DNA from 3 places in the Duganella sp. Leaf61 genome. Region 3 is predicted to be linked to each of the others. Evidence: predicted binding sites of a transcription regulator. Region 3 holds the regulator's gene; each other region holds the start of a gene.

What was found. Region 3 encodes sigma-54, which starts transcription at its own class of promoters, with help from an activator protein. Its sites were predicted from a motif close to TGGCANGNAANCTGCTTT; they were not measured.
Region 1: the regulator sigma-54 is predicted to act here: its motif matches at 8,535-8,552, upstream of ASF04_RS23190 (flavin monoamine oxidase family protein).
Region 2: the regulator sigma-54 is predicted to act here: its motif matches at 1,800-1,817, upstream of ASF04_RS03275 (CmpA/NrtA family ABC transporter substrate-binding protein).

Annotation. Positions count from the first base shown of each region.
Region 1 covers NZ_LMLM01000031.1:318,432-328,341, reverse strand. The annotation lists gene ASF04_RS23225 (head GIN domain-containing protein) at 174-812, shown strand; gene ASF04_RS23220 (head GIN domain-containing protein) at 988-1,860, opposite strand; gene ASF04_RS23215 (nucleotide pyrophosphohydrolase) at 1,997-2,323, shown strand; gene ASF04_RS23210 (S9 family peptidase) at 2,403-3,284, opposite strand; gene ASF04_RS23205 (TonB-dependent siderophore receptor) at 3,389-5,878, opposite strand; gene ASF04_RS23200 (RidA family protein) at 5,933-6,430, opposite strand; gene ASF04_RS23195 (cytochrome c) at 6,448-6,867, opposite strand; gene ASF04_RS23190 (flavin monoamine oxidase family protein) at 6,864-8,471, opposite strand; gene ASF04_RS23185 (Mu transposase C-terminal domain-containing protein) at 8,821-9,910, opposite strand, start outside.
Region 2 covers NZ_LMLM01000001.1:751,618-761,527, reverse strand. The annotation lists gene ASF04_RS27890 (TauD/TfdA family dioxygenase) at 116-907, shown strand; gene ASF04_RS03280 (ANTAR domain-containing response regulator) at 1,064-1,693, shown strand; gene ASF04_RS03275 (CmpA/NrtA family ABC transporter substrate-binding protein) at 2,078-3,250, shown strand; gene ntrB (nitrate ABC transporter permease) at 3,290-4,192, shown strand; gene ASF04_RS03265 (ABC transporter ATP-binding protein) at 4,204-5,010, shown strand; gene ASF04_RS03260 (methyl-accepting chemotaxis protein) at 5,010-5,678, shown strand; gene cobA (uroporphyrinogen-III C-methyltransferase) at 5,690-6,460, shown strand; gene ASF04_RS03250 (MFS transporter) at 6,765-8,069, shown strand; gene nirB (nitrite reductase large subunit NirB) at 8,093-9,910, shown strand, end outside.
Region 3 covers NZ_LMLM01000031.1:182,647-192,556, reverse strand. The annotation lists gene ASF04_RS22665 (alginate lyase family protein) at 1-258, opposite strand, end outside; gene hpf (ribosome hibernation-promoting factor, HPF/YfiA family) at 321-680, opposite strand; gene ASF04_RS22655 (RNA polymerase factor sigma-54) at 756-2,231, opposite strand; gene lptB (LPS export ABC transporter ATP-binding protein) at 2,235-2,987, opposite strand; gene lptA (lipopolysaccharide transport periplasmic protein LptA) at 2,989-3,591, opposite strand; gene lptC (LPS export ABC transporter periplasmic protein LptC) at 3,601-4,203, opposite strand; gene ASF04_RS22635 (SIS domain-containing protein) at 4,203-5,201, opposite strand; gene ASF04_RS22630 (monovalent cation:proton antiporter family protein) at 5,328-7,310, shown strand; gene bluB (5,6-dimethylbenzimidazole synthase) at 7,348-7,998, shown strand; gene ASF04_RS22620 (diguanylate cyclase) at 8,014-9,204, opposite strand; gene ASF04_RS22615 (MOSC domain-containing protein) at 9,297-9,910, opposite strand, start outside.

The sequences.
Region 1 (9,910 bases), 140 kb from region 3:
AGGTATTTCATTAGTAAAGTAAATCGGTAGTTTCCCTGGCTTTTGCCAGGGTTGCTTGCCTATTTCGTATCCCCACTGCAACACGATGATCAATTTACAGCGATTTGTCGCCGCCGGTGCGGCGCGCCGGTAAAATCGACCATGTTTAAAAATGCAATCTGATCGAGGAACCCATGCGCCGCGTCCCGCTCGTCCCCTTATTTGCCACCTTGTTTGCCGCCACCTTGCCCTGGCCGGCCAGCGCCGCCGAATCGCTACGCACGGTAGCGCCGTTCATCGCAGTCGATGCCAGGGGCGCGTTTGCCATGACGGTCGAAGCGGGCAAGACGCAGTCGGTCAAGATCTCGGGCGACGATGCGTTCGTGGCCGCGCTGGAAACCCGCGTGGTGGACAACGAGCTGCAGATCACCGTCAACGGCAAGCAATACAAGAACAGCAAGGGCGATCCGCGCGTGACCATCACCCTGCCCGCGCTGAGCCGGGTCAAGGTGGAAGGCGCGGGCGAAACCATCATTACCGGCGTGGCCAGCGACCGCCTCGACGTGGGCTACCGGGGCGCCGGCCGGCTCACCGCCAGCGGCAAGGTCAAATACCTGCGCCTGAACGCGAAAGGCGTGGGCGAAGTCGATACCAAGGGCCTGCACGCCGAGCGCGTGGACGTCAATTTCAGCGGCGTGGGCGATGTCAGCGTGTACGCCACCGACACCGTCAACGCGGTGGCCAAGGGCATGGGCTCGCTGACCTACTACGGCAAGCCGAAAACCATCAACAAGTCGGTCTCGGGCATCGGCAACGTCAGCGCTGGCGACTGACTTCCGCCAACACCACCGGCTGGCATTCGACGACGTTCTCACCGGCCTGCCCAATCGCCACCTGGCGGACGACCTGGCCGGCGCCTTGCGGGCTATCTGTTCGGCCGCCCGATGCCGCTTGCCGTGCTGATCGCGCTGATCGCGCAGCCGGCACCCGCTGAGGTGAATGTCACTGTTACTGCACCACCGTAACGCGCTTGCCGCTCACGCTGCGCTGCGCCGGATTGCCATAGACGGTGATGCTGCCCGAGCCGTTGCTGCCGGCGACCAGCGCGCCGCTGGCCTTGGCCGTCACGCTGCCCGAACCGTTGGTGGAGATATCGGCATCGCGGCTCGACAGGCCGGCCAGGTCGGCATTACCCGAGCCGCTCAGGCGCACCCGCAGCCGCTCGACGCTGCCGCTGGCGGTGGCGCGGCCGGAGCCGCGCAATTCGAGGCCCAGCGACTGGCCTTGCAAGCGGCCCAGTTGCAGCCGCCCGGAGCCGTTCAGGGTGGCGTCGGTGGTGGCGCTGTCGAGCGCCGTGGCGTTCATGCTGCCAGAGCCATTGAGGCGCACATCGAAGCGCCCCACGCGGCCCGCGATCTCCACCTCGCGCGAACCATTCAGGCGCAGGTCGAAGTCGCCGCCATTCAGGCCGGTCACCTGCAGGCGCCCGGAGCCATTGGCCTCGGCCTGGCGCAGCTGCGGCACGGTGAGCGTCACGCGCAGCGGATTGGATGTACGCACGCCACCCTCGGTCCACACCCGCAGGGTGCCGCCGCTGGCGTCGGTACGCAGCAGCGGCAGCAGGTTGCTGTCGCCCTCCACCGTCAACGACGGCGCCTGCCCCACCCGCACCGTCACGAGCATCGAGCCGTTGATATCGATGCCATCGACACTGGCGCTGACCGCGCGCTGCTCGGTCACCACCTGGCCATTACCCTGCACCGCATTGCTGCTGAAGGCGGACTTGATCTGGGCATTACCGTCTTCCGGCACAACGATCACGGCGCAGCCGGCGATCAGGGCGAGGACGAGGGCGGAAGAAGAAAAGGCGAGACGGCGCATGATAGAGATCCTGGTCAGTGGTGATGTTGCCACTGTAGCCAGAACGCTGGCCGCCGGCGCGGTCAATGCGACGAACGGTGGAATTCGGGGAGTGAAACGCGTTTTACCGCCCTGCCGCAGTGCTACCATGACGGCCATGAACACTCTTCCCGACAGCCTCGCGCACCTGCGCGCCCTCACCCGCCAGTTCGCGCAAGAGCGCGACTGGGCGCCGTTCCACACGCCGAAGAACCTGGCCATGGCCTTGTCGGTCGAGGTGGCCGAGCTGGTCGAGCATTTCCAGTGGTTGCCCACCGGCGCGGACGCCGAACTCGATGACGCCGCGCGCCTGGGCATTCGCCACGAGCTGGCCGATGTGCTGCTCTACCTGGTGCAGCTGGCTGACAAGACGGGCGTGGACTTGCACGCGGCGGCGCTGGAAAAGATCGCGCTCAATGCAGTGAAATACCCCGCCACCCGTTAACCGGGTTGGACGCTGCTGACCAGTGCGCACGGTAGTGCCGAACCACCTTGCGCAATCTGACCGCGCCGCACCGCGCCGGTTATTGCGCCGGCATGACTAGCGCCTTGCGGATCTCGGCGCCGACGATGTGCCAGGCGTTCGAGGTGCTTGAGACTTCGTCGTAGTGACTGGCCCCCGGCAGCAGGATCACCTCCGCCTGGTCGCCGGCAGCACGCGCGCGCCGCGCATAATCCTCGCCCGCGCGCAGCGGCGCGATGGTGTCCAGCTCACCGTGGATCAGCACCGTGCGCACGCCGGCCGGCAGCAGTTCGGCCGGTGAGGTGTCCACATACACGTCGGGCCGCTCGGCGCTGGGCTGACCGGCCAGTTGCGCGGTGCTGCGGTCGCAGCTGGTGTGGATCAGCGTGGCCTCGTTGCGCAGGTCGGCCAGGCCGCCCAGGCTGATCACCACCGGCACCAGGAGCGGATCGGCTACGTACACCGGGCTCGATTTCGGCAGCCGCGCGCGCGAGCCGGCCCACTGCGCCAGGTGGCCGCCGGCCGAATGCCCGACCAGCACCACGCGCGCCAGGTCCAGCTGGTACTGCGGCGCCAGCGTGCGCAGGCGGTCCATGGCGGTGGCCACGTCCTGGTACATGCCGGGATAGCCGCCGCCTTCCTCGTCGTAACGGCGGTATTCGATATTCCACACCGCGATGCCCTGCGCGGCCAGCGCGCCGGCCATGTTGCGCATCTGGGTAATGCCGCCAAACTGTTTGGTCCAGCAACCGCCGTGGACGATGGCCGCCACCGGGTGCGGTCCCGGTCCGGCCGGTGCAAAAAATTCGGCAAACTGCGAGGGCGCGGCGCCATAGGCGACATGCGCGGTGGGCGCCGGGCCGCTCAAGGCCAGGTAGTTATCGAGCGACATCGGGGTGGTGACGATGGCGGCGGCCAGCAAGGCGGTGACGATGGTGCTCATGGGGACATGCTCCGGATGGGAAGCGGCCATGCTACACGAAAAAAAGGCCGCCCCGGGCAAGCGGGCGGCCAACGAACTACTCCAAGGACAAACGACCGGAAAAACTAGAACTTGTAGTTGGCGCGCACGTAGTAGTAGCCGCCATTGATACCGAACGGCGAGAACGATGGCAGCACCGTGACGGCGGCGTTGTCGAGCGCCGCACGCTGGTCGGCCAGCAGCGCCGGGTTGATGCCGTTCGGGTAGACGTTGAACAGGTTGTTCGCACCGATCGCCACCGACCACGCGTTGTCGATCTTGTAGCCCACTTCCAGATCGGTGATGGCGCGCATCTTGATCTCGTTCTTGTGGTACACGGCGCCGTCTTCACTGTCGTAGTTGTTCGACTTGCCGTAGATCGCTTCGCGCAGGTTGACGGTCCAGTTACCGATCTTCCACAGCGCGCCCAGGTTCACGCGCATTTTCGGCGAGGCCGTCTCCAGGTTGGAAATGGCGGTCTTGTCGAGCAGCGTCTGCGGCATCAGCTGGGTGGGCGCCTGGTTAATCTGGGTCACTTCCACCTTGTTGTAGTTGGCGGCGATCGACCAGTCCACGCGGCCGTAGGTGCCGTAGCTTTCGTTGAGGGTAGCCACGAACTCCATGCCCCGGCTGCGGGTATTGACGGCGTTGGAGAAGATGTTGATACCGGTCTGGCTAACGGTGCTGTCGAGGACATTGCCGTTGGCCAGGATCGCCGCCACCACGGCCGGCGAGTTGACCGCGCCGCCCGAACCGTACAAGGCGCCGGAACCGACGATGCGGTCGCGGATCTTGATCTGGTACACGTCCACCGTCACATTGAGGTTGCTGGCAGGGTTGAACACCAGGCCGAAACTGAGGTTGTTCGACTTTTCCGGCTTCAGGCCGTTTACGCCCACCAGGCGGGCGCCCGGCGAATTGGGCGCCAGCTGCACGAAGGCGCTGGTAGGGCCGACGTTGGTGGCCGAGTAGTACGATTCGGCCAGGGTCGGCGCGCGGAAGCCATTACTGATGGTGCCGCGCACGGCTGCCGTCGGCGTCATCTCGTAGCGCGACGTCAGCTTGCCCACGCGGGCGCTGCCGAAGTCGCTGAAGTGCTCGTAGCGGCCGGCCAGGTCGATTGTCAGGTCCGGGATCGGGTTACCGGCGAAGTTGATGTAGGCCGCCTTGTTGGTGCGGCGGTGCTTGCCGGCGTCGGTGAGCGAAAAGCCCGGATACGACTGCGAACCTTCCTTGTAGCGCGATGCCGGATCACCCGCCTGGATTTCGTACTGGTCAACGCGGTATTCGAGGCCGGTGGCAAATGTCAGCGGCTTGCTCCAGCCCACATTGATCTCGCGGCTCGCTTCGAGCGTGGTGGTGGTCTGGGTGGCGACGAAGGCGCCAGCGGAGAACTCGGTAGGCGACGCGCCGGTGTCCGCGTACAGCGAAGCATTGACCGAATCGGCCACGCCGATGCGCGACTTGTCGCGGCCATAGGTGGTGCTGATGTCGGTGTTCCAGTCGGCGATCTTGCCCTTAACGCCGATGGTCAGCGCCACGTCATCCTGCTTGATTTCCTCTTTCGGCGAGAAGCCTTGCGGGTACAGGCGCGGCACGCGGTTTGGCAGGCGGTAGTTTTCGTAGGCGCTCGCTTCCTTGCGGCCGGCGGTCAGGATCGAATACAGCTGGCTGTTGGCATCGATGTCCCAGCCGAAGTTGGCCGCCAGGACGTTGAGGTGGTACGCGGCATCGCCCTGGATCTTGTTCAGGTACGGGTAGCCGGAGATTTGCGTCATGCCGGGAATGTTGGCGACGTTGCGCGGATCGACCAGGCGCGGGTCAATGCCGCCACGGTCGCTATGGCCGTGGTATTTAGAATCCACGGTCACGCTCAGGAAGGCATTCTCGAACGGTTCCACGCCGAAGTTGACGGCGCCGCTGGCCGAGCGGCCGCCGCCGTCCCAGTAGCCGCCGCCGGAGACGGTCGCGTTGCCGCCGCGGTTGTTCGACTTGAGGATGATGTTGATCACGCCGGCGATGGCGTCGGATCCGTACTGGGCGGCCGCGCCATCCTGCAGCACTTCGATATGGTCGATGGCGGAGACAGGGATGTAGTTCAGGTCGGCTGCTGCGCCGCCCTGGTATGGTCCGCCCAGCACGGCCAGGTTGGCGGTGCCGTGGCGGCGCTTGCCGTTGATGAGCACCAGCGTGTTATTCGGGGACAGGCCGCGCAGGCGCGCCGACAGGGTCAGGTTGGCAGTGTCGCCGCCGAAGGCCTGGGCCGTGAACGACGGCAGGTTTTGCGCCAGCGCCTGGATCAGGTCCGGCTGGCCGGTGCGCTGCAGCGAGGCCGCGTCCAGTACCTGGATCGGCGAGGCGCTATTCTCCGCCTTCATGCCGCTCGAGCGGGTACCGGTAACGATGACCGAGGCGGTCGATGCGACTTCGGTCGGGGCGGCTGCCGCTGCTGCGACTTGTGCATCAGCGGCATCAGCTGCTTCCGCAGCCGCCGGCGCCGCATAGGCCGAAGATGCGCCGAACGCCAGGGTGGACAGGACGGCGGCAACGCCGATCTTGAGTGTGGTCTTGTGCATATTTTTACATCCCCATTTTTGGAAAAAATTACAAAGTAAGACCTGCGATGACTATTATTTTTTTGCGGCGACTACTTCGATCTCGACCAGCCAGCCCGGGTTGCTCAGCCCCGCCACCTGGACCACGGCGCGTGCCGGCAGGTTCGGCTGGGTGCCGCCGAAGTACTGGGTGTAACCTTCCATGAAACCCTTGGTATCGGCCTTGCCGCCCTTGGCCGGATCGCCCACCAGGAACACCTGCATCTTGACCACGTCGGACATTTGCAGCTTCATGCCTTCTAGGATTTCCTTGATCTTCTTGAGCACCGTTTCGGTCTGGGTCTTGGTGTCGCCGAAGGCGGCCAGCGAGTCACCGGCGGCGTCCTTGTTCACCACCGCCGGCACCTGGCCGCTGATGAAGTGGATGGTGGCGGTCGGCGGAATGGTCACGGCCAGCGCGATCGGGAAGTCCGAGTTCGGGATCTTGTGGCGAACGATGTCTGCCGCCTGGGCAGCGCCGCACAGCAGGCCGAAGGCAATCGGGGTCAACACGGTGGCAACGATTTTTTTCATGGTTCTCTCTCCAGGGTTTAATGTTTGTTCGACATTTCGGCCGTGCCGAATTGCGCCACGCCCAGCGCGGTGCGCAGCTTGTGGATTTCGTCTTCGGTCAGCGCATCGGCCTTGTTGCCCCATTCGCCGCGCACGTAGGTCAGGATGGCGGCCAGGTCGCGGTCGTTGATGGTTTCGGAAAAGTCCGGCATGCCGCCGCGCCCCTTGAGCAGCACGCCGGCCACTTCGGCATGGTCGCCGGTGACGAACTTGCTGCCGGCCAGCGCCGGGAATGCGCCCGGAATGCCCTTGCCGCTGGCCTGATGGCAGGCCGCGCAGTTTTTCAGAAACAGCGCCTTGCCGTCCGGGCTCTGGGCCCGGGCCGGCGCGGCGGCCAGCAGCGCGGTGGCGGCCAGCGCGGCGGCGCTCATCAGGGCGGTGGTCAGAATTTGCTTCATGCGCTGGCCCTCGCATGGATGCGGGCGATCTGCTGCCACGCCGATTCGATGGCGCCGGCCTGCCAGCCGGTCAGATAGCTCAGGTGTTCGCCGGCCAGCATGATGCGGCCCTCGCCTTCCACCAGCGTGGGATAGGCGGCAGCACGGGTCTTGTCGGTCCACTCCGCCCATCCACCGAGGTTGTACTGCACCCGGTGCCACGCCACGGAAAACGCGTTCTCGTATTCCTTGCGGTACTGCGGGAAGATCTTCTCGCCGGCGGCCACCGCGAACTCGGCGCGTTCGGCCGGCGTCAGGGCGCTGACCTCGATGGCGGCGGTCTGGTACTGGTAGTAGCCGAGCACCACGCCCTTCTGCTTTTGCCAGTTCGACGACGGCAGCGAGATGGTGTTAATCCCGCGCAGGTCGGTCAGTACGTGGCCGCCGTAAATCTGGTCGTCCTCTTCCCAGAAGCGGCGTTTCATTTGCAGGCCGATTTTGCCTACCGGCGCGTAAGCCACGGTGGCCACGGCCTTCTTGAACTTGTCCGAAAAATCGGTATCGATCTGGCGCAGTACGGACAAGGGAATGGTGCACAGGCAGTAGTCGGCGGTGACGGTGCCAGCCTTGCCGCTGGCGGTGTCCTTGAAGGCGATGGTCACGCCCTTGTCGTTCTGGCGGATGGTTTGCACTTCGGCGCGGTAGCGGATCACTTTACCGAGGCGCTTTTCAAACGCTTTGGGAATCGCGTCCATGCCGCCCACCGGCTGAAACATGGTGGCCTGCATCGGGAAGTCGTGCACCGCGCTGTAGACGTTGCCCAGCTTCGATTCCAGCAAGTCCTTGAAACCGAGCGGATCGGACGCCTTGCCCGGTCCCGGTTCCATGCCGGCGCCGGGGTACACGGCATAACCCCGGCCCGGGCGGCCACGGTAAGCCAGGTCGGAGGCCGACAACTGACCCTCGTGCACCAGGTAGTCGAGCAGCAGGCGCTGGTCGTCGGCACTCAGGGTCTGGTCGAGCTGCTTGTTCTTGATCGACTTGGCCAGCAGTTCGTCAACGTGGCCGCGCATGTCGGCCTTGACCTCCTTGATGCGCATGCGCTTGCCCGCGAACGGGCCGGCGTTTTCGGAGTACACATAAGAGTGGTCGTTTTCATTGACCATCACTTCCAGCGGCACCTCGAACAGGCGCGTGTAGTGCAGCGTGGACTGGTGGTGCAGCGGAATGCGCCATGGGCCGTGGTTGATGTACTGGCCGGCGTCGAAAGCGCAGGTCTGCTTTTCACCACCGAGTTCGGTCAGCGAGAAACCCTTGCGGGCGGTCTGGCAGCGGCCACCGGCAAAGTCGCGCGCTTCGAGGATCTGGCATTGGTAGCCCAGTTTGCCCAGTTCGTAGGCGGCGGTCAGGCCGGCCAGGCCGGCGCCCAGGATCACCACCTTCTTGCCCTTGCCGCTGCCGGTCAGTGCCGGCGGCGCCGACACGGTGGAGTTGATGCCCATGCCCCATGCGTTCATGGTGGTCAACAACAAGCTGGTGCCGCCCACCGCTGCGGCCCGGTACAGGAAGTCTCTGCGGGTAAAAGAGCTAAACGATTTAAACGGTTTTACTGTTTTGCTTTCCATCTGCTTTCCTCGCCATTTTCACTGAAAAACCCCGGGGTTACTTGCTTCCCCATAGTCCCCTTCATAGCAAGCAACGTGCCATATTGGAAAGATGAATAAACATCGTTCATCATCAAAGCAGGCCTTTATCTGCAAGGCTTGCTTCATCGAACAAAGTTTTTTCGGAAGTGCGCTGCGGGTGCTTTCGGCACGCAACCGAACGCCTCCAGCGATAAACTTTATTTACCTGAAACAGACTTTATTCATGGCGGCGCCGGACACCGCAACCACTGCGGCGCACAAGCGCACGCACCACCAGATGGCGGTGGTGCATGGCGGTGCAGCGTGTGAAAATCGAGAGAGGGAAGAATCAGCCGGCGAAGCTGACCAGGGCGGGAGTATTGGTGCGAACGGTGGCAAGCGCCGGCGCGGTCACCGCAACGGCGGCCGGCAGATACGCCATTTCCACCGCGCTCAGGTGGCGGCGCACGCCGCTGGCGTCGGCCAGGTGGCAGGCGTGGAACTGCATCGGCGCGGCCGCGTCGAGCAGGTAGATCGTGTCGAGGTTGGACGGGTCGTGCGCCACCTTCACTTGCCAGCTGCCGCGCTGGCGCGCCCGCTCGTACCAGCGCTCCTGGACCGCACGCGCGCAGGTATAAATACTGCCGGCGAAATGGATGCCGTCGCAGCCCACGATGGCGGTGGCCACCGGCATCAGGCTGCAGCGCACCAGGTGCTCGGGATAGGGCTTGAGCGCGCCGCCCCGGTGCTCCACGCCCCAGTCCCACAATGCCGCCGGCGTGGCGGCGTCAGGCGCCGGCTGGCGGCTGTTGTAGTACAAAACGCAGTCGATGACGATGCGGGTGAACTGCGCCACATCGAGCACGCCGTCGAGCCGGCACGCTGCGCCGGCCGCATTGGCTGTCGCATTGACCACATTCTCTGCGCCACCGGCGACGTCAGGCGCCAGCAGCCGAAAGCGCCTTGCCAGTACCTCCTGCCAGTCGCCGGCCCCCTGCTCGGCGGCGATGCAGCGCAGGTTGAAGTTGGTGCGCAGGGTGCCGCCATCGCCCCATTCGGCGCCTGCCAGCGCGGCCAGCGGCGCCGCCACGAACAGGGTGTCGGGCAGATGGCAGCCCGGCCACTGGGCCGCCTCGATGCGGCGGCCGTAATGCTGGCTGTAGCGCTGCTTGTCGGCTCCGCAGTTGGCCAGCGCCAGCATCGCCTGCGACCAGCTGGCCGGGCCCAGTCCCACGTGGATGCCGGTAATCATGCGGCTGTACGTATCCTGCACCACGTAGATGTGCGGGCGGCCGATGGCCTGTTCGCGGTCGGCGCGCGACACCAGTTGCACCTCGGCGCGCACGACGTCGAGCTGGTAGCTGGCGCCGGGACGGCCGGGGGCGGACGCCCATGGCGACGCCTGCGCCGCATCGGAGCCGGTCGCTGTGGTGGTTGCC
Region 2 (9,910 bases), on a different contig from region 3:
CAGGCAGGCATCACGACGAGCTATTCGACCCCGCATTTTTCTTCTTCGACGTGATAGGGAGAAGACGGTATTCATAGGCTTAAGGTTACACCAGATCGACCGACGAAAGGGCATAGTGCCGAATATCCAAGCCTCGATCGAGGTCGAAGTGTTCGATGCGCCGTTGGGTGCGGAGATCCTCGGCCTCGATTTGCATCATCCGCTGCCTGCGCGCGATTTCCAGCGCATCGACCAGGCGCACCTCGATCGCCACTTGCTGGTGTTCCGCGACCAGCGCGTCACACCGCAGCAGCAGGTCGATTTCAGCCGCCGTTTCGGGCTGCTGCAAATCCACGTGCCGCGCAACTTCCAGCTGCCGTCCAACCCGGAAGTACTGGTCATTTCCAATATCATCGAGAACGGCCAGCCGATCGGCCTCGGTGATGCCGGCTATTCGGCGCCCGACCTGATCAGCCAGCGCGCCAAGGTGTCGACAGAAATCAGCAGTGCGCTGCGCACCAAGCTGGCCGTGTACGACGCCCAGGTGATCAATATCGACATGACCAATTTCTCGTTTTCCGACGACTATATGAAGGCGATCGCGGAAAAGGTCACGCAGGAGCAGTTACACCTGGGCGCCGAGAACCGCCTGAAGACGGTGGAAGCCGAGCAAAAGCAAAAGGTTGCTGTGGTGGAGGCGTCGGCGCTGGAAGCGAAGGCCGACGGCGAAGCGTACGCCAGCGTCAAGACCGCCACCGCGCAGGCGGAGGCGCTGCGGGTGCAAAACGATGCGCTGGCGCGCAGCAAGGAAGTGCTGGAACTGCGCCGCATCGAGGTCGGGAAAATCAAGGCTGAACGCTGGGATGGCGCCTTGCCGCAAAACATGTACAGCAACGCGCCGATCCCGTACCTGAATCTCGCCAAGTAGACCGCACTGGTGGTGGCGGCAACAAATCGACGTCGCTGGCGCCGATAAACTGGCAAAAATTTGGTGTTGTGCCTTAGAATCTGCGCATGCACATCAAAACGACTGGTTTGGTTCTTGCTTGCTCTACAGCCCAGAACCAACCCGCTGCCACCTCCCATGACCACGCGTAACCTGCGCATTGTTGTCGTCAACGCCATCATCCATGCAGGCAACGAGGATGACGAGGCTGTGCACGCCCAGGTCGAGCGGGCGCGGATATTGCGCATTGGACTGCTCGAGGCTGGCTACGACATCGTTGCTTCGCTGCCGCCGGACATGTATTTGCCCGATCGCATAGCCCAGTTGCAGCCCGATATGATCATCGTCGATGCGGAATCGGACGCGCGCGACGTGCTCGAGCACATCGTCATTGCCACCCGCGACGAGCGCCGCCCCATCGTGATGTTTACCGAAAGCGAAGACACCGCCAGCATGGAGGCGGCCGTGGCTGCCGGCGTGTCGGCGTACATCGTGGCCGGACTGCAGAGCGACCGCATCAAGCCGGTGCTCAACGTGGCGCTGGCGCGGTTCAAGCGCGAGCAGAAACTGCTCGACGAACTGTCCGACACCAAGAGCAAACTGGCCGAGCGCAAGATCATCGAACGCGCCAAGGGGCTCTTGATGGAGCGCCAACATTTCAGCGAAGAGCAGGCGTACCAGAAGCTGCGCAGCATGGCCATGAGCAAGAACCTCAAGCTCTCGGAAGTCGCGCAGCGTATTCTGGATGTGGAAGACTTGCTCGGATAATCTTTATTTTGTTTTTCGCGTCCAAAATGAGGCGCGTGCTCACCAACGGTGCGCGGGTGCGGTGCGTTGCCGTCAATTCCCTTACCTTCCTCCTGTGACAGCTCGCTGGCACAGACATTGCATAGTCTTAAACCAAGCGCAACGCTGCGCTGCTGAACCTCGCCAACGGCGGTGAGGGTCACAAGACAACGACGTCTACCATCACGCGAATGCGTTCGCGGGGGTAGGCGTTTTTTTTGGTCCAACGGTTTTGCTGACTACTAAGGGAACGCCATGAAAGAAACACCAAATATCGCCGACAACGCCTTGCCACCGACCCCGGCCGACGTTAATGTCACGCGCAGGAAAATCATTCATGGCGCAAGTCTGGTCGCAGGAGGAAGCATGTTGGGTTTGGCAAGTGGTGGTGCGTGGGCGGCAGGTTCCGATAAACCGGAGAAGGAAGAAGTCAAGATCGGCTTCATTCCACTGACCGACTGCGCGTCGGTGGTGATGGCGTCGGTGCTGGGCTTCGACAAGAAATACGGCGTCAAGTTTGTGCTGAGCAAGGAGGCCTCGTGGGCCGGCGTGCGCGACAAGCTGTCCAATGGCGACCTCGATGCCGCCCACGTGCTGTACGGCCTGCTGTACGGCGTGCAGATGGGCATTGGCGGCCAGAAGAAGGACATGGCGGTGCTGATGGGCCTGAACAACAACGGTCAGGCCATCACGCTGTCGAAAAAGCTGGCCGACAAGGGCGCCGTCGATGGCGCCAGCCTGGCCAAGCTGATGCGCACCGACAAGCGCGAGTACACGTTTGCCCAGACCTTCCCGACCGGCACCCACGCCATGTGGCTGTACTACTGGATGGCGGCCAACGGTATCAACCCGATGAAGGACGCGAAAGTGATCACGGTGCCGCCGCCGCAGATGGTGGCCAATATGCGCGTGGGTAATATGGACGGCTTCTGCGTGGGCGAACCGTGGAACCACCGCGCCATCATGGACGGCATCGGCATCACCGCGACGACCACCCAGGACATCTGGAAGGACCACCCGGAAAAAGTGCTGGGCTCCACCCTGGAATTTGCCAAAAAATATCCGAACACCTGCCGCGCGATGATGGCCGCCATTCTGGATGCGGGCAAATGGATCGACGCCTCGCTGGCCAACAAGAACAAGATGGCCGAAGTGATCGCCGACAAGTCGTACGTCAACACCAGCAAGGACGCCATCGACCAGCGCATCATGGGCCGTTACCAGAATGGCCTGGGCAAGACCTGGGACGACGCCAATCACATGAAGTTCTACAACGACGGCCTGGTGAACTTCCCCTACCTGTCGGACGGCATGTGGTTCATGACCCAGCACCGCCGCTGGGGCCTGCTCAAGGACGACCCGGACTACCTGGCCGTGGCCAAGTCGGTCAACCAGATCGACCTGTACAAGGATGCGGCGGCAATGACCAAGACACCGGTGCCCAAAAGCCCGCTGCGCACGTCCAAGTTGGTGGACGGCGCAGTGTGGGATGGCTCGAATCCGAAAGCGTTTGCTGCCTCGTTCAAGATCCGCGCTTAAGTTGCAGTAGTCCGATTCATCGTCCTTTGAAGGAAAGCCATGAACGCCATGCTCCAACCCGACAGCGCCAAGCCGCTCAATACCGAAGTCCTCGAAGCTGAAAAGCCGGCGCGCCGCCCGCGCCGCGCGCTGGCCGCCAATTCCAGCGCGCGCGTGCGCCAGCAGCTTTCGGCCACCGCCATGAAAATCGTCGCGCCGTTGGTGGGCGCCGCCTTGCTGGTGCTGATCTGGCAGCTGATCACCATCAAGAACGCCACCTTCCCGACACCGCTGGTGACGTTTCACGAAGCGGTGAAAATGTTCTCCGATCCGTTTTACCGCAATAGCCCGAATGACCAGGGCATCGGCTGGAACCTGCTGGCCTCGTTGCAGCGGGTAGCGGTGGGCTTCGGTCTGGCCGCGCTGGTCGGCATCCCGCTCGGCTTCGTGATCGGTCGCGTGAAGTTTGTCAGTGCCATGTTCAGCCCCATTATCAGCTTGCTGAAACCGGTGTCGCCGCTGGCCTGGCTGCCGATTGGTTTGCTGGTGTTCCAGTCGGCCAACCCCGCCGCGATCTGGTCGATCTTCATCTGCTCGATCTGGCCGATGATCATCAACACCGCCGTGGGCGTGCAGCGCGTGCCGCAGGATTATATGAACGTGGCGCGCGTACTGAACCTGTCGGAGTGGAAGATCCTGACCAAGATCCTGCTGCCATCGGCCTTGCCGTATGTGCTGACCGGCGTGCGCCTGTCGATCGGCACTGCGTGGCTGGTGATCGTCGCGGCCGAAATGCTGACCGGCGGCGTGGGCATCGGCTTCTGGGTGTGGGACGAGTGGAACAATTTGAATGTCCCGCACATCATCATCGCCATCGTGGCCATCGGCTTCGTGGGCCTGCTGCTGGAACAAGCCCTGATGGCGCTGGCCCGTGCCTTCACCTACGAACAAGTGTCGAACTAAGGAGCATGGCCATGGACGAATCGAAATTCATCGACATCGAGGGCGTGGAGATGGTCTTCCACACCAAGAAGGGTGTATTCCACGCGCTGCGCGAGATCGACCTCACCGTCGCCAAGGGCGAGTTCATCACCCTGATCGGTCACTCGGGCTGCGGCAAATCGACCCTGCTCAACCTGATCGCCGGCTTGACCAAGCCCACCGACGGCGTGCTGCTGTGCGCCAACCGCGAGATCGCCGGGCCATCGCCCGAGCGCTCGGTGGTGTTCCAGAACCACTCGCTGCTGCCGTGGCTCACCTGTTACGAGAACATCTACCTGGGCGTCGAACGCGTGTTCGGCAAGACCGAATCGAAAGCGCAGTTGCGCGAGCGCACCATGGCGGCGCTGGCGCTGGTCGGCTTGACAGCGGCCGAAACCAAGCGTCCCAACGAAATCTCGGGCGGCATGAAGCAGCGCGTGGGCATCGCCCGGGCGCTGGCGATGGAACCGAAAGTGTTGCTGATGGACGAACCGTTCGGCGCGCTCGACGCGCTGACCCGCGCCCACCTGCAGGACGAGCTGCTCAAGATCGTCGCGGCCACCAAGTCCACCGTGGTGATGGTGACCCACGACGTCGATGAGGCGGTGCTGCTGTCGGACCGCATCGTCATGCTGACCAACGGCCCGGCCGCCACCATCGGCGAAATCGTCGCGGTGCAGCTGGACCGTCCGCGTGACCGCGTGGCGCTGGCGCAGGATGCGCGCTACATGGAATACCGCACGGCCGTGCTGGAGTTCCTGTACCGCAAACAGGCGCATCCGGCCAAGGATGCCGCCTGATGGACATGAACACCCGCCACCTGGAAAGCGAGGCCAAGGCGCTGTCGGGCGAAGTGTTCGGCGCCATGATCAACCTGTCGGGCCGGCGCCGCTTCACGTCGCAGCGCATCGTGCTGTACGCGGTGCTGGCGTCGCAGGGGCAGGACGGGGCCGAGGCCATCGCCCGCGAGGCGCTGGCCCTGTTCCGGGGCGCCCACAAGGCGCTGCTGGCGGACGCCGACGGCTTGCCCGGCGTGTTCTGCGCCGAACTGCGCGAAGCCTATTTCGGCAAGCTGGCCGGCGACCGCGAGATCGTCGCCTTTGCCGAGCAGGCCGACCGCACGCTGGCGGCCATCGCCAGCCCGCACGACAAGGGCGCGGCCGCCGGCCTGCTGGCCGAACTGGTGCGCCTGACCACGCCCACGCTGGCGATCCTCAACCAGATCACCAGCGTCTATGAGGAACAGGCGAAATTGCATGCGCGGCTGATGAAAAAGCAGCTGCGCGGCGTGATCACCGATATCGAGAAGATCAACAAGCAGGCGCGCATGGTGGCTTTCAATGCGCGCGTGGTGGCAGCGCGCGCCGGCCAGGCCGGGCGCGAATTTGCGGTGGTGGCGGGCGTGCTGTCCGGGATCACCGATGAAATCGACCAGATGGTCAATACCGCGCTGGCCGCGGCAGCTTGAAGGAATAAATGATGACTACCCAAGGCAGTGTCACCCTGGTGGGCGCCGGACCCGGCGACCCGGAACTGTTGACCATCAAGGCCGTGCGCGCCATCGAACGCGCCGACGTGCTGCTGATCGACGACCTGGTCAACCCGCAGGTGCTGGACTACGCACCGGCGAGTGCCCGCGTGGTCCAGGTAGGGAAACGCGGCGGCTGCGCATCGACGCCGCAGGAATTCATCGAGCGGCTGATGGTGGCCGAAGCGCGCGCCGGCCGCCACGTGGTGCGCCTCAAGGGCGGCGACCCGTACATGTTCGGGCGCGGCGGCGAGGAACGCGCCACCCTGCGCGCGCAGGGCATCGCGGTGGACGTCATCCCCGGCATCAGCAGCGGCCTGGCCGCGCCGACCAGCATCGGCGTGCCGGTCACGCACCGGTCGTGGAGCCAGGGCGCCACGTTCGTCACCGGCCACGGCAAGGATGCGGCATCGGAGCCGAACTGGCAGGCCCTGGCGCAAAGCCGGCTGACACTGGTAATCTACATGGGCGTGGCGCGCGTCGAGTCCATCGTGGCCGGCCTGCTGGGCGGTGGCGCAGCGCGGGACACGCCGGTGGCGGTGGTGCAGGCAGCCACGCGCGACAACCAGCGCAAGCTGCTCACCACCCTGGGCGAGCTGCCCGTCGCGCTGCGCGAGAGCGGCCTCGGTAGCCCGAGCATCATCGTGGTCGGTGACGTGGTGCGCTGCGCCGACGACTGGCAGGACCTGGCAGCGGCCGCACCGCTGCAGGCCAGCGCCTGACGGCTGGCTGCACCGCCATGGCGCACTGATACCGTGCGCCATGCACCGCCAGCTCGCACCAGCTGGTATTGTCATCTGCGCACCAATTCCCCGCAAAGCCGCATTCTCCCTCTGTAGCGCCCTCAAAACCCCATCTGGCACGCCTCTTGCAATAGCTAAAGCAAGAGGTCAACGGCGATCTCCCTGCAGCACACGAATACATAGCCGGTCCAAAGACGGACTGGCAGGACAACGGCGTCCGCCCAACCCGGTCTTTATGGCCCGGTTGCGCGGGCGCCTTTTTGTTTTCTGAACGGGATAAAAAATGGCCAGCAAAGCTAACAGCATCAAGCTCCTCTCGATTTCAACGCCGCAGATGCGGGCGTTCCACCTGACCTGGATGGCGTTCTTCGTCTGCTTCTTCGCGTGGTTCGCCTGCGCGCCGCTGATGCCCGTCATCAAGGGGGAGTTCAACCTCTCCGGCGCGCAGATCGCCAACATCAATATCGCTGCCGTCGCCATCACGATCCTGGTGCGCCTGATCGTCGGCCCGCTGTGCGACCACTTCGGCCCGCGCAAGACTTACACCGGCCTGCTGCTGCTCGGTTCCATCCCGGTCATCGGCGTCGCCTTTGCCCAGAGCTACGAAAGCTTTTTGTTCTTCCGCCTGGGGATCGGCGCGGCTGGCGCCAGCTTTGTCATCACCCAGTACCACACCTCCGTCATGTTCGGCCCGAAAGTGGTGGGCACCGCCAACGCGGCAGCTGCCGGCTGGGGTAACGCGGGCGGTGGCGTGGCGCAAGCCGTGATGCCGCTGTTGATGACGGCGATGATCATGCTGGGCGTGTCCGACACCTTCGGCTGGCGCGCTGCGCTGATCGTGCCGGGCGTGCTGATGATCGTCATGGCCTTTGTTTATTATCGCTACACGCAGGACTGCCCGCAGGGTAATTTCAGCGAGCTGCGCGCCGCCGGGATTGCCATCGACGGCGGCAAGAAGGGCGGCTGGGAGAGCTTCAAGCTGGCTGCCGCCAACTACCGCGTGTGGCTGCTGTTCATCACCTACGGCGCCTGCTTCGGTATCGAAATCTTCATCCACAACATCGCCGCCATTTACTACGTCGATCATTTCAATCTCACGCTGGGCCAGGCCGGCATGGCCGCCGGCAGCTTCGGTTTGCTGGCGCTGTTTGCCCGCGCCCTGGGCGGCTGGGCTTCGGACAAATTCGCCGCACGCGGCAACCTCAATCATCGCGTCACGCTGCTGTTCGTGCTGATGCTTGGCGAAGGTGCGGGCCTCTTGATGTTCGCCCACGCCAGCACTGCCGTCCTGGCGATTGGCGCCATGCTGATCTTCGGCCTGTTCACCCACATGGCCTGCGGCGCGACCTACGCCGTGGTGCCGTTCGTCGATAAACGCGCGCTCGGTGGCGTGGCCGGCATCATCGGCGCCGGCGGCAACGTCGGCGCGGTGGCCGCAGGCTTCCTGATGAAGGGAATGGGCGACGTCCAGCAGACGCTCTCCATCCTCGGCATCGTGGTGGCAGCCACCGCCCTGTGCGCACTGGCGGCGCGCTTCTCCAGCAGCACCATCGAAGAAAACGTCATCGCCTCCAAGCTGGCAGCGTAGTTACAACGTCAAGGAAGAAAAATATGAAAATCATCGTCATCGGCCACGGCATGGTCGGCCACAAATTCCTCGAGTCGCTGGCCACTGGCGGCGCCCCGAACCTGCAAGTGACCGTGCTGTGCGAAGAGGTGCGTCCCGCCTACGACCGCGTGCACCTGTCGGAATTCTTCTCCGGTAAAACGGCGGAGGATCTCTCGCTGGTCAAACCGGGCTTCTTCGAGCGCGACGACATGGTGCTGCGCCTGAACACCCGCGCCACCGCCATCGACCGCGCCAATAAAACCGTGACCACCGGCGACGGCGATGTGCTCCCGTACGACAAGCTGGTGATCGCCACCGGCTCTTTCCCGTTCGTGCCGCCGCTGCCGGGCAAGGACCGCAAGGACTGCTTCGTGTACCGCACCATCGAGGACCTGGAAGCGATGCTCGAATGCGGCGCGCGCTCGAAGACCGGCGTGGTCATCGGCGGCGGCCTGCTGGGCCTGGAATGCGCCAAGGCGCTGCGCGATTTAAAGCTCGAAACCCACGTGGTGGAATTCTCGCCGCGCCTGATGGCGGTGCAGGTCGATGAAGGCGGCGCGCGCGTGCTGCGCCGGAAAATCGAAGAACTGGGCGTGACCGTCCATACCGGCAAGAACACCACGGCCATCGTTGACGGTGTCGATGGCACCCACCGGATGGAATTCGCCGACGGCGGCCACCTCGATGCCGACATGATCGTGTTCTCGGCCGGCATCCGCCCGCGCGACATGCTGGCGCGCGAGTGCGGCCTGACGGTGGGGCCACGCGGCGGCATCGAGATCAACAACAATTGCGTGACGTCCGACCCGGACGTGTATGCGATCGGCGAATGCGCATTGTGGGGCGGCCTGATTTTCGGCCTGGTGGCGCCGGGCTACGAGATGGCCCGCGTGGCGGCCAAGCACATGCTGGGCGAAGCGGGCGAGTTCGCCGGCGCCGACATGAGCACCAAACTCAAACTGATGGGCGTGGACGTGGCCAGCATCGGCGACCCGCACGGCAACGTGGCAGGCAGCCGCTCGTACCAGTTCACCGACGAGCGCAAACAGATTTACAAGAAGATCGTGGTCTCCGACTGCGGCAAGTACCTTTTGGGCGGCGTGATGGTGGGCGACGCGGCCGAATACGGCACGCTGCTGCAAATGATGCTCAACAAGATCGAGCTGCCCGAGTCGCCGGAGTTCCTGATCCTGCCGCAGTCCGATGGTGCGGCCAAGCCGGGCCTCGGTGTCGATGCGCTGCCGGAAGGCGCGCAAATCTGCTCGTGCAACGACGTGTCGAAAGGTGCGATCTGCGCGGCCGTGGCCGGCGGCGCCACCACCATCGGCGATGTCAAAAGCTGTACCAATGCCGGCACGTCGTGCGGCGGCTGCGTGCCGCTGGTGACGCAGGTGATGAAGGCCGAAATGAAAAAGCTCGGCATGGCGGTCAACAACCACGTGTGCGAACACTTCGCCTACTCGCGCCAGGAGCTGTTCCACCTGATCAAGGTCGGTCAGATCAAATCGTTCGGCGACCTGCTGGCCAAACATGGCAAGGGCCTCGGTTGCGACGTCTGCAAACCGCTGGCCGCCAGCATCCTGGCGTCGGTGTGGAACGACTTCGTGCTGAAAAAGGAGCACGCCAGCCTGCAGGATACCAACGACTACTTCCTCGGCAATATCCAGAAGGATGGCACGTATTCGGTCGTGCCGCGCATGCCGGGTGGCGAGGTGACGGCCGACGGCCTGATCGCGGTCGGCATGGTGGCCAAGAAGTACGGCCTGTACACCAAGATCACGGGCGGCGCCCGCGTCGACCTGTTTGGCGCGCGCGTGGAC
Region 3 (9,910 bases):
GGCGTCTTGCGGCTTGCCGTTGGCCTGGTAGCGGCTGGCGTTGCGGGCGACACCAGACAAGAATTGTTCAACCGGCTCGGTGCTGGCGATGTTTTTGGCGCGCCGCGCCGGGTCGATCACGGAATGGTTGGCGTCGTTGTAGTAGCTGTTGGCGTCGATGTCGATGACGGCGGCCGGCGCCGGCTGGCAGGGGGCGGCGACGGCGGGAGCAGCGGAGGCGGAAAGGAGAACGGTATAAACCAGATAAACAATTTTCATGTAGCTCCAAAAACAAGAAAGGGCGCTCGTTCAGCGCCCTTAGTTGGTGTGTCGCGCCGTTGTTAAAGGGCGGCGGCAGCTGGTTCGAAGTTATCCGGGAGATGCTTGATCGCATCGTGGCCGTGCTGTTGGACTTTGCCTTTGTACTTCATGACCTGGCGGTCCAGCTTGTCGATCAGGGTGTCGATCGCAGCGTACAGGTCTTGCGACAGGCTTTCCACGTAGACCGTTTTACCGGACAGGCGCAGATTGATTTCAGCCTTTTGGCGCTTGGTTTTCTCTTTAAGGTTATCTACGGTCAGAATGACAGCAATATCAATCACTTGATCAAAGTGCCGTGTCACGCGTTCGAGCTTGCTTTGCACGTATTCACGAATGGCGGCGGTCACTTCGAGATGATGTCCACTGATGGTGAGATTCATACACACTCCTAAAGATAAATGTCGCTGACGGTTAGTGCTTTACCCATTGTTGCTGAGTAAGCAGGAACCAGTGCACTACAAAGACTTGCGGAGACTGACTGGAGGGATTTTGAGGGCTTCGCGATATTTGGCAACAGTGCGTCGCGCAATCACCATGCCCTGTTCTCCCAGCATGTCCGCAATCTTACTGTCGGATAAAGGATTTTTAGGGTCTTCAGCTCCTGTCAGTTGCACGATCAGTGCCCGTATCGCCGTCGAACTGGCTTCACCTCCCGCTTCGGTGGCGACGTGGCTACCAAAAAAATATTTCAGCTCAAACATGCCGTGCGGAGTCAGCATGTATTTCTGAGTTGTTACCCGAGAAATGGTGCTCTCGTGTAAACCCAGTGTATCAGCAATTTCGCGAAGCACAAGGGGGCGCATGGCAACCGCGCCGTGCGAGAAAAAGTTCTTTTGTCGTTCTACTATCGCTTGTGCCACCCGCAGGATGGTGTCGAACCGCTGGCGCATATTCTTGATCAGCCACTTCGCCTCCTGCAGCTGCGCGCCCATGGCGCCCTCACCTTTGCCCTGCTTGAGCAGGTTGGCATACATGGCGTTCACACGCAGGCGCGGCATGACGTCGTTGTTCAGGCTGACCTGCCAGCCGGTGCGCGATTTTTTCACGATCACGTCCGGCACCACGTAATCGGAGACGTCGGATGCGAACGCCGCACCGGGGTGCGGATTGCACTGGCGGATCACGGTCTGCGCTTCGCGCAGGTCTTCGTCGTCGCACAGCAGCGCTTTTTTCAGCTTGTTGAAATCGCGCTGGGCAAACCAGGTCAGGTGCTTTTCGACGATGGCCACGGCCATCCGTCGCGTCACCATTGGAATGCCGGGCAAGCGCTTGATTTGCAGCGCCAGGCACTCGGCCGCATTGCGCGCCCCCACGCCGGCAGGGTCGAAACTTTGCAGCAGCGACAACGCCGTTTGCAGCTCGTCGAGTTCGACTTCCAGTTCCTCGGGCAGGCGCGCATGGATCTCGTCGAGCGCTTCTTCGAGGTAGCCGTTTTCGTCCAGCGCATCGATGATCAGTTCGACCAGCGCGCGGTCGCGCAGCTCGAGCACGGTCACCCGCATCTGCTCCATCAGGTGCTCGCGCAGGGTGCAGTGGTGCGCTTCGATTTGCGGACGCGCGTCTTCGTCGTCGGGCGCCTTGCTGCGGCCGGCGTCGCTCCAGTCCATGTCCGCTTCGGCGGTGGTACTTTCGGTATCGGCAGCAGGACCGTCGTAGGCGTCGGCCTCGCCGGCGGGCGCCGCTTCCTGCGGACCCGATTCGGACGGTGCTTCGCCGGACGGCGCCTGCTGGCTGATGGCGCCGTCGGACAACAGCCGCAGAGAATGGTCGAGCGGATCGTCGAGCCGCTCGAGCAAGGGATTGTCGGTCAGGAGTTGTTCGAGTTCCTGGTGCAGCTCCAGCGTGGAGAGCTGCAGCAAGCGGATCGATTGCTGCAGTTGGGGCGTCAGCGCGAGATGCTGCGAGGTCCGCAGTTGCAACGACTGTTTCATGGATTACATTCGGAAGTGTTCACCCAGGTAGACGCGGCGCACCGACTCGTCGGCGATGATGTCGTCCGGACGGCCCGACGCCAGCACCGAGCCCTGGTTGATGATATATGCGCGGTCGCAGATGCCCAGCGTCTCGCGCACATTGTGATCGGTAATGAGGACGCCGATTTGTCGCTCCTTGAGAAAGCGCACGATGCGCTGGATCTCGATCACGGCAATCGGGTCGACCCCGGCGAATGGTTCGTCGAGCAGCACGAAGCGCGGGTTGGTGGCCAGCGCACGGGCGATCTCCACCCGGCGGCGTTCGCCGCCGGAGAGCGAGAGCGCGGGGTTGTCGCGCAGCTTCTCGATTTGCAAATCGGCCAGCAGGGTATTGAGCCGTTCAGTAATGTCAGCCTTGGATAAAGGCTTGCCGTCCACTTTTTGAATTTCGAGGACAGCGCGAATATTTTCTTCCACCGTCAGCTTGCGGAACACCGACGCTTCCTGCGGCAGGTACGACAGGCCGAGCGAGGCGCGGCGGTGGATCGGCAGTGACGAGACGTCGACGCCGCCGATATCGATGGTGCCGGCGTCGGACGGTACCAGGCCGACGATCATGTAAAACGACGTGGTCTTGCCGGCGCCGTTGGGGCCGAGCAAACCCACCACTTCGCCGCAATCGACTTGCAGCGAGACGTCGTGCACGACCTGGCGCTTGCCATAGCTTTTTTGCAGGCCGCGAACGATCAGGGTGCTACCGCAACTAGGCTCCATGTCATTTCCCCGCAGGCTGGGTGGCAGGCACCGGCTGCGCCGGCGCGATCGGCGGGCGCTTGGACGACGGCTGGATCACCATGGTGCCGCGGCCGGCGCCCGGTTTGCTCTCGCCGCTGCTGCTGTTCTTGACCGCGAACACTTCGCGGCGGCTGTCGTAAGAGATGAACTCGCCATCGACCTGGCTGGTGACCTTGCCCGACTCGAGCTGCTTGATGCGGCCCTTGGAAATCAGCTTGACCAGCTCGGTCTTGTCGTCGTATTCGATGCGGTCGGCCTGGCCTTCCACCCATTTGTCGGTGTCGCCGTCAAGCTTCTGGCGAAACGTTGCCTGCACGCCGGGCGTGCCGGTGAGCACCACGAACTGGTAGCCCTCGGGATCTTGCGTGACCACCGCCTTGGGCGAGGTCATGCGGATGGTGCCGCGCGTGAGGATGACGTTGCCGGTGAAGGTCTTGATCTGCTTGACGTCGTCGGAGTCGGCCTGGTCGAACGACACTTCGATCGGCTTGTTGGAGTCGGCTTTTTCGGCGTGCGCCGGGATGGCCAGTGCTGCCAGCAGCAGTGCCGCCGACCAGAAGGTTTGCTTGGTGATTGCTCTCATAATCTTCCTTTAGCGTGCCGCATGCGGCGGCACGGTGATCTTGCCGCGTCCACCCAGTTGGGTTTGCAGCGTTGCATTGTTGGCGGTCATGCCCACGCCCGTGGCCACCGTCTTGCCCAGGTGCAGTTCGACCGGTGCGACGGTTTCCATCCGTTGTTCGTCCGGGAACACGGTGAGCGTGGACGTGGTCAGGCTCATGGCCTGGCTCTTGCCACTGGCCGGGCGCACCACGCTGACGTTGCCGTCGAGCTTGACGCGCGAGTTGTCCTGATCGACGCGGGCGGTGTCGCCGCGCACCGTCATCGGCGGATGCTCGGCCGACAAGGTGTTGATATAGGGCTTGATGATGTCGGACGCCTCTTCCGCCGGCAGGTGGGTGAGCTTGTCGCCGGAAATGATATAAGCCGGCTTGCCGTCCTTGGTCATGCGCACCACGCTGAACCGGTCGATGATGTAATCGGGCTCGTTGCGGAACTTGTCCTGCGCCGTATCCTGGTTCGATTCGTTAATCAACTGCACCATCCAGCCGGTACCGACGGCCACGAATACGCCGATCACGACCATCCAGGTGAGCGACCAGCGGTGGGCGGTTCTTTTACGTACGTTAGGCATCAGATCACCTTGGCGCGTGTGAGGTCGTGGATGTGCAGCGCACCGACCAGCTTGCCATCGGCATCGGCCACCAGCACCTGGTTGATGCGGAACTGTTCCATGATTGCGACCGCATCGACCGCCAGCTGTTCCGGCGCGATGCTGCGCGGGTTGGCGTGCATGACGTCGCGGATCAGGACCTGGGTGAAGTCCTGCACCTTGTCGATCATGCGGCGCAGGTCGCCGTCGGTAAACACGCCGATCGGCTGGTCGTCGGCATCGACCACGGCAGTCATGCCCATGCCCTTTTTGGTCATTTCCAGCAGCGCGTCGGTGAGCTTGACGTCGGCGCGCACCTTCGGTACATCGGCGCCGCTGCGCATGACGTCGCGCACGTGCGTCAGCAGGCGCCGACCCAGCGCGCCGCCCGGGTGCGACCGGGCGAAATCTTCTTCCCTGAAACCGCGCAGATCGAGCAAGGCCACTGCCAGCGCGTCGCCCAGCGCCAGCGTGACGGTGGTGGACGTGGTGGGCGCCAGGTTCATCGGGCACGCCTCCTTGGCCACCGCAACATTGAGGTGGACATCGGCGATGCTGGCCAGGCTGGAGCCCGGCTTGCCGGTAATGGCAATGACCTTGCTGCCCATGCGCTTGACCACCGGCAGGATGGTCATCAGCTCGGTACTTTCACCCGAGTACGAAATGGCAATGAAAGCGTCGTCAGCGGTGACCATGCCGAGGTCGCCGTGCGCAGCCTCGGCCGGGTGCACGAACATGGCGGGGGTGCCAGTGGAGGCGAACGTGGCCGCCATCTTGCGGGCGATGTGACCGGACTTGCCGATACCGGATACCACCACCCTACCCTTGCAATTAAACAACAGTTCAATCGCTTTGACGACGGTATCGTCGTCACCCAGGCGCAGCTCCAGCGCAGTAATGGCGGCGGCCTCGTTTTGCAACGTTTCACGGGCGAGCCGCAGCGCATGCGCCGCCATTTTTGCGTCAAAAGCTTTCAGCATTGTTTTTTCATGGGTTACACTCATACCCAAGTATAGCCGAATTAAGAAAGCAAAAAACTTGCCAGTCGAAACAATGCGCCTGTGTGGTGCGCAACCACTGAATAAAAAACTGACGGCTACGGCAACATGACGTTTTCCCCGCTCGAACTGACCCTGGTCTTGTTAGGCAGCGCCGTGCTGGGCGTGGTGGCCTTCCGCATGATGCATCTGCCGCCCATGCTCGGCTACCTGGCCGTCGGCATCCTGATCGGCCCCCACGCGCTCGGCTGGGCCATGGAGAGCGAAGCTACCCACGGCCTGGCCGAGTTCGGCGTGGTATTCCTGATGTTCTCGATCGGGCTCGAATTCTCGCTGCCCAAGCTGCTGGCGATGCGCGGCATCGTGTTCGGCCTCGGGCTGGCGCAGGTGGCGTTTACCATCATCGCCACCCTGCTGTTCGGCTGGCTCATCGCCAGCCAGCTACCCGCCCATTTACAGATCAGCTGGCAAGGCGCGTTTGCGCTCGGTGGCGCGCTGGCCATGTCGTCCACCGCCATCGTGGTCAAGATGCTGACCGAGCGGCTCGAGCTCGAGAGCGAGCATGGCCGCAAGATCATCGGCATCCTGCTGTTCCAGGATCTGGCCGTGGTGCCGCTGCTGATCATGATCCCGTCGCTGGGCCAGCGTCCCGATGCGCTGGCGGAAACCCTGGCCTGGGCGGGCGTAAAGGCCGTGATCGTATTGACCTTGCTGCTGTTCGTCGGCCACCGCCTGATGCGCGGCTGGTTCACCATCGTGGTCAAGCGCCGCTCGCAGGAGCTGTTCATGCTCAACCTGCTCCTGATCACGCTGGGCGCCGCGTGGATTACCGAACAGGCCGGGCTGTCCCTGGCGCTCGGGGCGTTTGTCGCCGGCATGCTGATTTCCGAAACCGAGTACAAGCACCAGGTGGAAGAAGACATCAAGCCGTTCCGCGACGTGCTGCTGGGACTGTTCTTCATCACGGTGGGCATGCTGCTCAACGTGCGCATGGTGATCGACAACTGGTGGCTGGTGCTGATCCTGCTGATCGCGCCGGTACTGGTGAAGTTTGCCCTGATCGCCGCGCTGGCCAAGCTGTTCGGCTCGAGCGATGGCGTGTCGATCCGCACCGGCCTGGCGCTGGCGCAGGCCGGCGAATTCGGCTTCGTGCTGCTCAACCTGGCCAGCGGCAACAAGCTGATCGATCCCTTCATCACCCAGGTGGTGCTGGCGTCGATGGTGCTGTCGATGCTGGTGGCGCCGCTGATCATCGCCAAGTCCGACCAGATCGTCATGAAGCTGGCCAGCAACGACTGGATGATGCAGTCGCTGGCGCTGACCAAGATCGCCAGCCGCACCATGTCCACCAACAAGCACGTGATCCTGGCCGGGTTCGGCCGCAGCGGCCAGAGCCTGGCCACCCTGCTGTCCGAAGAAAAAATCGACTACCACGCGCTCGACCTCGATCCCGAGCGGGTACAGGTGGCGCAGGCGGCCGGCCTGCAAGTGTCGTACGGCGACGCCGCGCGGCGCGAAAGCCTGGTCGCGGCCGGCATCTACCGCGCCAGCGCGGTGGTGATCACCTACGCCAGCACGCCGTCGGCCTTGAAGGTGCTGCACCAGGTACATTTGCTGGCGCCGAATTTGCCGGTACTGGTGCGTTCGCACGACGACACCGACCTCGACGCCCTGAAAGCGGCCGGCGCGGCCGAAGTGGTGCCGGAACTGATGGAAGGCAGCCTGATGCTGGCCTCGCACACCTTGGTGATGCTCGGCGTACCGCTGCGCAAGGTCGTGCACCGCGTGCAGGCCGCGCGCGAGGCCCGTTACGCGTCGCTGCGCGGCTTCTTCCACGGCTTTTCGGATGTCGGCGAAGACGCCGACCTCGACCGCCTGCACCCGGTCACCCTGGCCGACAACACGCCCAGTGTGGGCAAGCAGCTGGGCCAGTGCCTGCTGGCCGACAGCGGCGCCGTGGTTGCCAGCCTGCGTCGCGGCAAGCAGGTCATCGACTTCGGTCCCGACACCGTGCTGGCAGCCGGCGACGTGGTCGTGCTGCGCGGCGCGGCCGACGCCGTGGCGCGCGCCGAGAATTTGCTGCTGCGCTGATCCGGCGCGGCAGTTGGACCAACTTAGCAAGGCAGTCATGTCCGCAGGTTTTACCCAGCAAGAAATCGATACCGTCTATCGCGTCATCCAGGAGCGGCGCGACGTGCGCCACTTCGTCCCCGGCGCGGTGGACGAAGCGGTGATCGCGCGCCTGCTGCACGCGGCGCACCAGGCGCCCAGCGTGGGCTATATGCAGCCGTGGCGCTTCATCCGCATCGCCAGCGCGTCCGTGCGCAGCGCCATCATCGAGCTGGTGGAGGCCGAACGGCTCAACACGGCCGCAGCGCTGGGCGAGCGCGGCGCCGAGTTCATGCGGCTAAAGGTGGAAGGCATCCGCGAGTGCGGCGCGCTGTTTGTCGTCGCCCTGGCCGACGGCCGCGAAGCGCACGTGTTCGGCCGCCGCACGCTGCCCGAAATGGACCTGGCGTCGGTGGCCTGCGCGATCCAGAACATGTGGCTCGCTTCGCGCGCCGAGGGACTGGGCATGGGCTGGGTATCGCTGTTCGACCCGGAACAACTGGCGCAACTGCTGGCGATGCCCGACGGCGCGCGGCCGGTGGCCGTGCTGTGCCTGGGGCACGTGGAACAATTCTATCCACGGCCGATGCTGGAGATGGAGGGGTGGGATACGCGCCGTGAGCTGGCGCAGTTAGTCGCGGTGGATCGCTGGTCCAACACTGCCGGGTAACAAGCTTGTAGAGGACTAGGCCGCCGGTGCGGTGCTGACTACGCGGTTGCGCCCGGCTTCTTTGGCGGCGTACAGGCGCAGGTCGGCGGCGGCAACCCAGGCGCGGGCAATGGCGACCGGGTCGCCTTCGGCGTCGCCCGGGTGCAGTGAGGCCACGCCAATCGACACCGTGACCGACACTTGCAGCTCGGGCGTAAGGGCGATCATGGTGGCAGCCACGCCAGCGCGGATGCGCTCGGCAACGAAGGCGGCGCTGTCGAGCGGCGCATCGATCAGCAGCACCACGAATTCCTCGCCGCCGAAACGCGCCAGCGCATCCGAGGCGCGCAGCTCGTTCTTGATGCGGCTGGCCACCTCGCGCAGCACTTCGTCGCCGCCGCCGTGGCCCACGGTGTCGTTGACGCGCTTGAAGTGATCGACGTCGATGTACATGAACGAGATCGGATACGCCTGGCGCCGGGCGCGGGCGATTTCTTCCAGCAGGCGCCGGTCGATGTAGCGGCGGTTGTAGACGCCGGTGAGCGAATCGGTCAGCCCGATGTACTTGAGCATCTCGTTGCTGATGACGTTTTCCAGGCAGATCGCGACGATCGACGCCATGTGCTCGACGAAATCGGTGCCCAGGCTGGGCGTGAACCGGGTGGGGTCGCGGCTGGCCAGGTTGAGGCTGCCGATGATGCGCTTGTTGCGCAGCAGCGGCACCAGCGCCAGACTTTGCAGTCCCACTGTCGCGTTGGGAAAGGCGGCGCCGTGACGGTGCGCATCGAACATGCCCAGCAGCGGCTTGGGCGGCGGCGAGGTCGCGGTGCGCTCGGACAAGTCGAAACCGAGCGCGTCAAGCTGCTCCACGAAAATCAGGTCGGGAAAATCTTCGAACACCACGTCGAGCTTGAGCATGACGGTGCGGATATCTTCCCCCTCGTCCAGCAGCGTGAGGGTAACCGCGTCGAGCTCGGAAATGACCGGCAACACGCTGAGGATGGTGCCGACCAGGTCGGGGAAGTTGCCGGCGCTGACAATGTCCAGGTCGAACGCCTGGTGGCGCGTCATGATCGAGTGATTGCGTTCAGCCTGCTCCAGCAGATAGGCCATGCGGGCGCGGAGAGCCTGGTTTTCGGCGGCCAGTTTGTTGACCAGTTCAGCGTCGTGCGCTGCGTGGTCCGTATCCGTGCTCGGCGCCAACTTGCCGGTTGCAGTCTGCGTCATAAATAATTCCTTGCTCTTCACCCAATATCTGGTCTTGCATAACCTTACGCCAAGTTATGCCGCTTGGGAATGCCCCACTGGCCGGAAGTGCATTAAAACGCCAGCGCAACCTCGATTTCCTGGCCAACCCGCACGATACGGCCATCACCGACGGTAACGATGGCGTTCATACCGAAACACAACGCACCATCGAGTTCGGGTTTCGCGCGGTAGCTTTGCAGGATTTCCAGCGGATCGGGACCGAACTCGCCGGTGGCCTGGTCCACCGATGGCATCGGGCAGCGCGGGCACGGCTTGACCGGTTTTAATTCGACCTCGCCGATCTGGAAGGTGTCGGTGTAGTCCTCCTCGAACGCTTCGATGCCGGCGATCACCACGTTCGGCCGAAAGCGGTTCATCGGCAGCGCGGCGCGGCCGGCGCCGCGCAGTTTGTCGTTGAGGTCGTCCAGCGAGCCCTGGCCGATGACCAGGATCGGGAAACCGTCGGAAAACAGCGTGGTGGCGGCAACGTCGCCAGTCCACTTCTGGCTGACCACCCGCACGGCGTCGGCGTGAAACCGTACCAGCCGGCAAGGCACGCCCAGCGCTGCACTGAACCAGGTGGCGGTAGCGTCGTCGCAGTCATAGGCGCGCAAGCTGTCATCCCAGATGTGCACGCGGCGCGTGGGCGCCGACTGCGCATCGGGCCGCGCCAGCGCCAATTCCA